2 regions of the Paenibacillus sp. YAE3 genome follow, and region 1 is predicted to be linked to the other one. Evidence: riboswitches for the same ligand, from Rfam matches in the RefSeq annotation. Region 1 holds a riboswitch; the other holds the start of a gene.
What was found. A riboswitch is a leader RNA that binds a small molecule or an ion and turns the genes downstream of it on or off. The one in region 1 is predicted to bind thiamine pyrophosphate.
Positions count from the first base shown of each region.

Region 2: linked by a shared signal. The riboswitch ahead of AC27KL_RS13550 (ECF transporter S component) and the one ahead of tenI (thiazole tautomerase TenI) in region 1 are both predicted to bind thiamine pyrophosphate.

Region 1 is NZ_BAAIYF010000010.1:184,076-188,357, forward strand. Features, by position in the region: gene pulA (type I pullulanase) at 290-2,356, shown strand; TPP riboswitch at 2,490-2,594, shown strand; gene tenI (thiazole tautomerase TenI) at 2,707-3,339, shown strand; gene thiO (glycine oxidase ThiO) at 3,323-4,282, shown strand, end outside.
Region 2 is NZ_BAAIYF010000006.1:168,417-172,698, reverse strand. Features, by position in the region: gene AC27KL_RS13565 (phosphotransferase enzyme family protein) at 1-99, shown strand, start outside; gene AC27KL_RS13560 (SDR family oxidoreductase) at 111-977, shown strand; gene asd (archaetidylserine decarboxylase) at 974-1,780, opposite strand; TPP riboswitch at 2,108-2,219, shown strand; gene AC27KL_RS13550 (ECF transporter S component) at 2,325-2,933, shown strand; gene AC27KL_RS13545 (ABC transporter ATP-binding protein) at 2,926-4,282, shown strand, end outside.

The sequences.
Region 1 (4,282 bases):
TTGCCGCCTTCCGCAAGCCCGCAACCACGTTCCGCCTATTTTGACGGCGGCACGCTTCAAATTGGGCTCTTTCGATGCATACAAACCTGTACATTTGGCAACAAAAGCACATAGGATAGGTTAGGCTTTTTGACGTTGGGATGATGCAAAATCCGGTTCCGGCCGCTCCCGGAAACAGTATGTAGCCGAACCAAACTTTGTCGCTGTCTATTTCGGACTGAAAGTCTGTTTTGGGGATTATGCAGCATCCTTGCGTGCATCGAATGTCATAGCTTACGGTGGTGTAATCATGAGGGAAATCACGGAGTATTACGGCGGACGGGATTTGGGCTGCACGTATAGCAAAACGGAAAGCGTTTTTAAGCTGTGGGCGCCCGGGGCCGCAAAAGTGACGCTCGCGCTTTATGAGGATGCGGGTTGTTATAACGCGGACGGCGAGGTCTTCGATCATGCGGGCGGACTCGAAGTCGGGATGAAAAAGTGGAAGGACGGCGTATGGTTTTTGCGATTTTCCGGCGATCTTGCCGGCCGCTATTATATGTACAAAATCGAGCACCCGGATGGAACCATCCGCTATGCCGCAGATCCGTATTCGAAAGCCGTCAGCGCCAACGGCGCCAGGTCGGCGATCGTGGACATGGAAGCCTGGAACCCGCCCGGCTGGGAAGCGGACCGCAGGCCGCCCATGGCAGGGTGCGAAGACGCCGTTTTGTATGAACTGCATGTGCGCGATTTTTCGGCCGACCCTGGCGCCGGTTTTCAACATAAAGGAAAATTTAAAGCGTTTACGGAAACGGGACTGCGCGATAAGGACGGCAATGCGATTGGCATCGACCATCTGGCGGAGCTTGGAGTCACGCATGTCCACCTGCTGCCGATATTCGATTTCCAAACGGTGAACGAACTGCAGGCGGACGATCCCGGCGCTTCCGGGCCGAAGTACAATTGGGGGTATGATCCGCAGCATTTTAACGTGCCGGAAGGCTCCTACGCGACCGATCCGACCGTGCCGGGTCTCCGGATCCGCGAATTCAAGGAAATGGTCATGGCGCTGCACGGCAAAGGGATCCGCGTAGTGATGGACGTCGTGTACAATCATACCTACAGCGTCGAGGACGGACCGTTCGAGGCGGTCGTGCCCGGGTACTTCTACCGCAGGGACGCCGAAGGCAGGCTGGCAAACGGTTCCGGCGTCGGCAACGAGCTGGCGACGGAGCGCCCGATGGTCCGGAAATTCATTCTCGATTCGGTTCGTTATTGGGCGGACGAATATCACATCGACGGATTCCGTTTGGACTTGATGGGACTAATCGATACCGATACCGTCAAGCTGATGGTCGAAGAGCTGCGCCGCGAGGCGGACCCGGCCATCATCGTCTACGGGGAGCCCTGGACGGGCGGGGAATCTCCGCTCGCGCGGCAAACGTTGAAAGGCAGCCAGAGGAATCTCGGCTTTGCCGTATTCAACGACCATTTCCGCGGCGCGATCAAAGGGGACAGCGACGGCGAAGGGAAAGGTTTCGCCACGGGCGGAACGGGCACGGAAGCGGCGGTCCTTGAAGGGGTCAGGGGATCGATTTGCGATTTCGCGGATGCTCCGCTCGAATCGGTCAATTACGTGACCGTTCACGACAATTTGAATTTATGGGATAAAGTGCTGGCGACGCAGGGGCTGCGGGACGAGGCCAAGTTTCCGGACATCCGAAACGGGGAACTCGTTCATGGAGGGAGCCTGCATGAGGCCGTGGAAAAATCCGAGCCGTACCGGAGCATAGACGGCGAGAACATCATGAAAAGCGAGACGGTAAAACGCGCCCTCCTGGCCAACGGCATCGTGCTGACCTCCCAAGGGATTCCGCTCATTCATGCCGGCGACGAGCTGCTCCGCACGAAATACGGGGATCATAACAGCTACCGCAGCGGCGATGCCGTCAATGCCATAAGATGGGAAAACAAGCGGAGGTTTAGGCCGGTTTTTGACTATTACCGGGGCCTGATCGAGCTTCGGAGAAGCCACCCCGCCTTTCGCTTGACCTCCCGGGAGCAGATTGACAATCATTTGGAAACGCTCCGCTGCGGGGACCAGGTGGTCGCTTTTATGCTGAAGGACTTTGCGGGCGGCGATGCTTGGAAAAACATCATCGTCGTCTATAACGCGAACAACCATGAGATTAAGCTGGACATTCCTTTTTCCAAAACCGGCTGGAAGGTCGCGGTAAACGAAGAGCGTGCCGGGAACGAGGCGCTTGATTGGATCCGGGACGAACAGGCGGTTGTTCCGGCTCTGTCCATGATGGTGTTGTTCGAGGATGCGGGCGGCATCAGCCAAGCCCATCGATTTCTGCTTACGCGTTGACTGCCGCCGCGTTTTTCCGGTTTTCGGTCCGGGGGCGCTTTGGCCGGATGCTTCGGATGCGCTGGCTGAAAAAACAGGATGGAAGAGATTGCCACATGCCGGAATTCATGTTATAGTAAATTTCAATTTCATAGCAAATCACTAGGGGTGCCTGACGGCTGAGACGGAAGTGCGATTTCCGGACCCTTTGAACCTGATCTGGAGCGATGCCAGCGGAGGGAAGTGGTAAGAACAACGTTTTATGCTTGCGCCTTATGCGTTTTTTTGGGGGCGCAAGGCTGTCGACGTGCGGAAAAGGCCACTTTCTTTCGGGAAAGCGGCCTTTATTTTTTTGCGGGAGTTGAGGTCCTGTGGCAGGGAGGGAACTGCATGTCGTTTCGACGGGAAGGCAGCCGCTGGATGAGCTGGCGAGAATTGCCGGCCTCATCCATCCATACGTGGATGCGTTTCATGTAAGGGAACGGGCCAAAACGGCGCGCGAGCTGCTGGAGGGAATCGGAATGCTGCTGGCTGCGGGGGTTCCCGCAAACCGCATCGTGCTGAACGATCGGGCCGACGTCGCGGCTGCCGCCGGGGTGCGGGGCGTGCAGCTCGGGCATCACAGCCTGGATGTATCCGATGTGAAGAAGTGGTTTCCGCAGTTGCGGATCGGCCGGTCGGTCCATTCGCTGCACGAGGCCGTGGAGGCCGAGGAGAAAGGGGCGGATTACGTGATTTTCGGGCATGTCTATGCGACGGCATCCAAGCCCGGTTCTCCGGCCCGCGGACCTGGGGAACTGAGGCTGCTCGCGAGCCGCGTCCGCATTCCCGTTATCGCCATCGGCGGGGTGAAGCCGGCGAACGTGGCGGAGATACTTGAAGCCGGCGCGGCGGGCGTGGCTGTCATGAGCGGGATTTTGGAAGCGGCAGACCCGGTCAGCGCTGCTGCCGCTTATTATCAATGTTTACATAACGGGAGGGAAAACCATGGTCCATCAAGCTGACGTTGCTGACGTCGTCGTGGTCGGAGGCGGCGTCATCGGCGGTTCCATCGCGTACCATCTGGCAAAGAAGGGCAGGCGCGTATTGATTCTGGAGCGGGAGACAATCGGCTCCGGCGCGTCGGGCGCGGCGGCCGGCATGCTCGGCGCCCAGTCGGAGACGCACCGGGCGGACGTGCTGTTCGACCTCGCACGGCAGAGCCGGGCGATGTTTCCCCGGCTGGCGGAGGAGCTGAGGGAGCTTACCGGCATCGACATCGGACTGGTGCAGAAAGGGCTTTTGAAGGTGGCGTTGACGCCCGACCAGGCCGCCGATTGCCGGCGGATGATCGCCTCTCAACGCCAAGCAGGGGAAACGGCGGCGTGGCTTACGCCTGCTGAAGCTAACGAGTTGGAGCCTAACCTGACGGGCCGCATCGAAGGCGCGATGCGGATTCCCGGGGACGGGCAGGTGTCGGCGCCCGAATTGACGGCCGCCTATGTCCGGGCAGCCGTCATGCTCGGCGCCGAAGCCAAGGAGAATTGCAGCGTTCGTTCGCTGCGGCTGGAACGGGGGCGGGTTACCGGCGTCGTCACGGATGAAGGGACGATAAGCTGCGGACAGGCGGTCATCGCTGCAGGCGTCCACGGCCAGCGGCTGCTGGCGCAAGCGGGAATCGAAACCGGCGTATACCCGGTGAAAGGCGAATGCTTTTCGGTCGTAACGGAGGTCCCTTTGGTAAGCCATACCATATTCACCGACGGCTGTTATTTGGTGCCGAAGCGGGGAGGGAGACTCCTCGTCGGAGCTTCCATGGTCGAGCGCAACGATGAGCTGACGGTGTCCGTCGAAGGTTTGATGGGGCTGATGGCCAAAGCAGCCGCTCTCGTGCCGCGGATAACGGCTGCCAGGTGGGAGAAGGCGTGGGCAGGGCTGCGGCCGCAAACCCGCGACGGCCTCCCTTAT
Region 2 (4,282 bases), on a different contig from region 1:
GAAGCGGCGGAGCTGAGGGAAAGCAAGCCGTATTCGCTGGCGCTCCTTCGGCATTATTTGGACGGGAAGCCGTTTCTGTTCGAAGCGATTCCCGTATAAGGTGGGATAACATGAAAACAATGCAAGGGGAGCCGGTAGCCCTGGTAACGGGCGGTTCAAGCGGCTTCGGTTTGCTGACGGCGGTTGAGCTTGCCCGGCGGGGATTCGCCGTCATCGCAGGCATCCGGAGGATGGAGGCGCAGGCAGAGCTGATGGACGCGGCGGCGCAAGCCGGGGTGCAGGGGAAAATCGTTGCCGTGCGGCTGGACGTTACCGACGCCGCCGGCGTGACGGACGCGGCGGCATACATACGCCGGCAGTACGGCCGGTTGGACGTGCTGGTCAACAATGCCGGAACGGCCTACGGAGGTTTCGTCGAGGAGGTGCCTGCCGCGATTTGGCAGGAACAGATGGATACGAACTTTCACGGCATGGTGCGGGTGACGCAGGCGGTGCTGCCGATCATGCGGGAGCGGGGGAAAGGCCGGATCATCCAGATGAGCAGCATCAGCGGCCGCATCGGATTTCCGGGATATGCGCCGTACGCTTCCTCGAAATTCGCCATAGAGGGTTTCAGCGAATGCCTTGCGCTCGAAGCCAAACCCTTCGGCATCGATGTGGTCCTGGTAGAGCCCGGGGCCTACGGAACCCCGATTTGGGACAAGGGGTTCGCGCAAATGAGCGCTCCCGAAGGTTCGCCTTACCGGGCCATGATGGACAAGGTGCTGGCGTTTTCGCGAAAAAGCGCACGACAAGGAGGCGACCCGAAGGAGGTAGCCGAACTCGTTGCGCGTATCGCATGCATGAAGCGGCCCGCGTTCCGGTACGCGCTGCCGGGGAGCACCCGGCTGACGCTCCGGGCCAAAGCGATCCTGCCGGGGCGTTTGCTGCAAAAGATGATCGCTTCCGTACTGGGCCGGGACGAAAGCGGATCTTAGCCCTTGTCCCGCGGGACCGGAGGGTGAAGCGTTCCGAGAAGCTGGCCCATCCGGACGTGGTCCCCGGGCTTCAGGCCGGCCCTTGGCGTAAACGTTCCGTCCTGCGTCAGCAGCACGACGGTCGAGCCGAATTCGAAATAGGCCAGGTCGTCGCCGTTGTTCCAGCGGGACACGGATTCGTCGTCGTAACGGATGCTGCTGACGTTCATGGCGCCGACCTTCACGACGGCGACCTCGCCGTATTCCCCGGCGATGTAGGTGATCAGCCGCTCGTTCCGGCACAGCACCGATTTCATCCGGGTCATGCCGAATTCGTTGACCGGATAAGCCCGGCCCTTGATATGCTCGCTTTCCGTACGCACCCCCGTAATGGGGGAATGGATGCGGTGGTAGTCGGTCGGGCTTAAATAAAGCACAAAAAAATAGCCGTGTTTGTACAGCTCCAAATGGGGGGAAAAGTTCAGCAGCTCCGCCACGGAATAATCCTGGCCTTTGACGTTTAATATCGTCCCCGCGCTAATGTCGCCCATGGCCGTTATTTTGGCGTCGACCGGGCTTGTCAGCACGTTCGGCCCTTCCTCGACCGGGCGCATGCCCGGCTTCAGCCGGCGCGAAAAAAACTCGTTCAGCGTCCGGTATTCGTGGATTTCCTTTTCGGCTTCGTCGGCCGGAATCTGATAGCTTTTTATAAAATAAGGGATGACGCCCCTGCTGAGCCTGCTGTGGGAAAAACGCCCCATCAATGCGGACAGCCACTTTCTTGAGGAGAGCTCCGTCATCAGCCTTAACAATCGTTTTGCCATGCTATTTCTCCCTTCGGATGGTGCTTCGAGTCGATTTATAGAGTTAACGTTCGCGGCCGCCTTATGGTTTCACCGAATTTCGGCCGGATCCGAAATGCGCAGCATACTATTTTTGGAACACTCTGAAATATATTGACATAGAATAGCGGTTAAATCAATAAGGTCTAACGCAAGACGGACGGCCGCATGCAGGGGGAGGGAAGTAGGGCAGGGGCTGCCGAGGAAAAATTTTTTCTGTTGCCAACCGGCACGGAATTGGTGTATTTTGGAACCAGGAACCGGACGCTTTCGCATGCTTCGTTTTTTTGGCGAAGGGCGGTCCGTTACATATTGGGATGCGGGAGCTTGAGTGAATCAGGCTGAGATTGCAGCTGTATCCGCTGCTGACCGGGAATCTGATCTGGATAATGCCAGCGTAGAGAATTCGCGATAGAAGCCCATGGATTGGGCTTATTTAACCGTCTCTCTTTGCGTATCCAGGGCGGTTTTTTTCATGCCTATTTTTGCGCATTCCCGCTCACCGAAGAAGAGAGGAAGATGTAGGATGAATCACGTGCTTCAGGCGGAAAAAAGGAAAGGGCTGCGGCTGAGCGATTTGCTGGTCACGATTTTGCTGTCGCTTGTGCTTGGCGTCGTCTATCATTTTTGGAGCTCGGTGTACGATCTGTTCAAGCCGCTGTTTTTTCAGGCCGATGAGCTGGTGTACGGGGTCTGGTTTTTGGCGCCGACGCTCGCCATGCTGCTGATTCGCAAACCCGGCGTTGCCCTGTTGGCGGAGGTGGCGGCGGCCCATGTGGAAATTTTGTTCGGCAGCGAATGGGGCGTTCAGCTGGTGCTTTACAGCGTCGCGCAAGGCCTTGCGGCGGAACTGGTTTTTGCCTTGCTGCGCTACCGCAGCTTCAAGATGGGGACGGCGGCATTTGCGGGCGCGGCCGCTGCGCTCGGTTCGTTTGCGGTCGATGTTTATTTTGGTTACGTGACGGACTATACGCTCGGGATGATGCTGTTCAAATACGTGCTCCGAATCATCAGCTCCGCGATTTTGGCGGGATATTTGGCGTTTGCGCTGGCGAAGGCGCTGGAGGCTACCGGCGTGACGCAGCTGCTGCGGCCCGTGACCCAAAAGGATTATGAAGCGCTTGACCATGATTGAGTCGCTTGATTTAGAACCGTTCGGGCCGGAGACCGTGGCGGGAGTCAGCAAGCTCAGGCTTAAATTTCCGGGAGAGCCGTCTTTCGTGTTCAAGGATTTGTCCCTGTCCGTTCGCCGCGGCGAGAAAGTGCTGCTGCTCGGGCCCAGCGGCTGCGGCAAATCGACGCTGCTGCAGGTGCTCGGCGGGCTGATTCCGCAAGTGATCGAGGTGCCGATCAAAGCGGAAGGCATCGTGGCGCCGGATTCCAGAGGGTACGTGTTCCAGGATCCGGATACGCAGTTTTGCATGCCATACGTCGACGAGGAGCTGGCGTTCGTATTGGAAAACCGCGGAATTCCGCGGGAACGGATGGTGCCCGAAATGCGCCGGGCCCTTGAAGCGGTCGGTTTGCGTCCGGATCTGCTGCATGTTCCGGTAGACAGCCTGTCCCAAGGCATGAAGCAGCGGCTGGCGCTGGCCTCCGTGCTGCTGCTGGAGCCCGAGGTCATTTTTCTGGACGAACCGTCCGCCCTCCTGGACCCCGAGGGGAGAAAACAGATGTGGGAGTCCGTCTGGAAAGCGGCGGAAGGGCGGACTTTAATCGTCGTGGAGCACCGGATCGAAGAGATTGCGGACCGGATGGACCGGATCGTCCTGCTGGCTCCCGACGGGAGCGTTCTCGGCGACGGCCCTCCCGCATGGGTTTTCGGCGCCTTCCGGCGGGAGCTGCAGCAGTACGGCATCTGGTATCCGGGCGTATGGGAGGATTTTTTCAAGGTGCTTGACCTGAGGCGGGGCGGAGCGGCGAAGCCGCTGGAGCCGGACGCATCCGCTCCGCTTCTGACGCTGCGGCGGTTTGCGGGATTCCGGGCCGGCCGGCCCGTGGTGCGGGCAGACGAGGCGCGGGTCGATCCCGGTGATTTTATCGCGGTCGTCGGTCCGAACGGGGCCGGCAAAAGCTCGCTTTTGCTCAGCCTGATGTCGCTCCTGCGCTTTCGCGGGGAATACCGGTTATGCGGGGAGGCCATGCCGGAAACGGAGGGCGCCTCCCGGAGAGCGCGCCGGGCTGTTCGTCCGCCCTCGGACCGGATCGGTTACGTGTTCCAAAACCCGGAATTCCAGTTCGTCGCGGAATCGGTGCTGGAGGAAGTCGGCTTTTCCGCGAAAGGGAAAGAAGCGGGGAAGGCCGAGGCCGAAGCGAAAGCGCGAGGGTTGCTGCGATTCTTTCATTTGGAAGGGCTGGAACGCCGCCATCCGTACCAGCTTTCCACCGGCCAAAAACGGAGGCTCAGCATGGCGGCCGCCGTCGCGGGCGAGCAGCCTGTCCTTTTGCTGGATGAACCGACCTTCGGCCAGGATGCCCGGAATA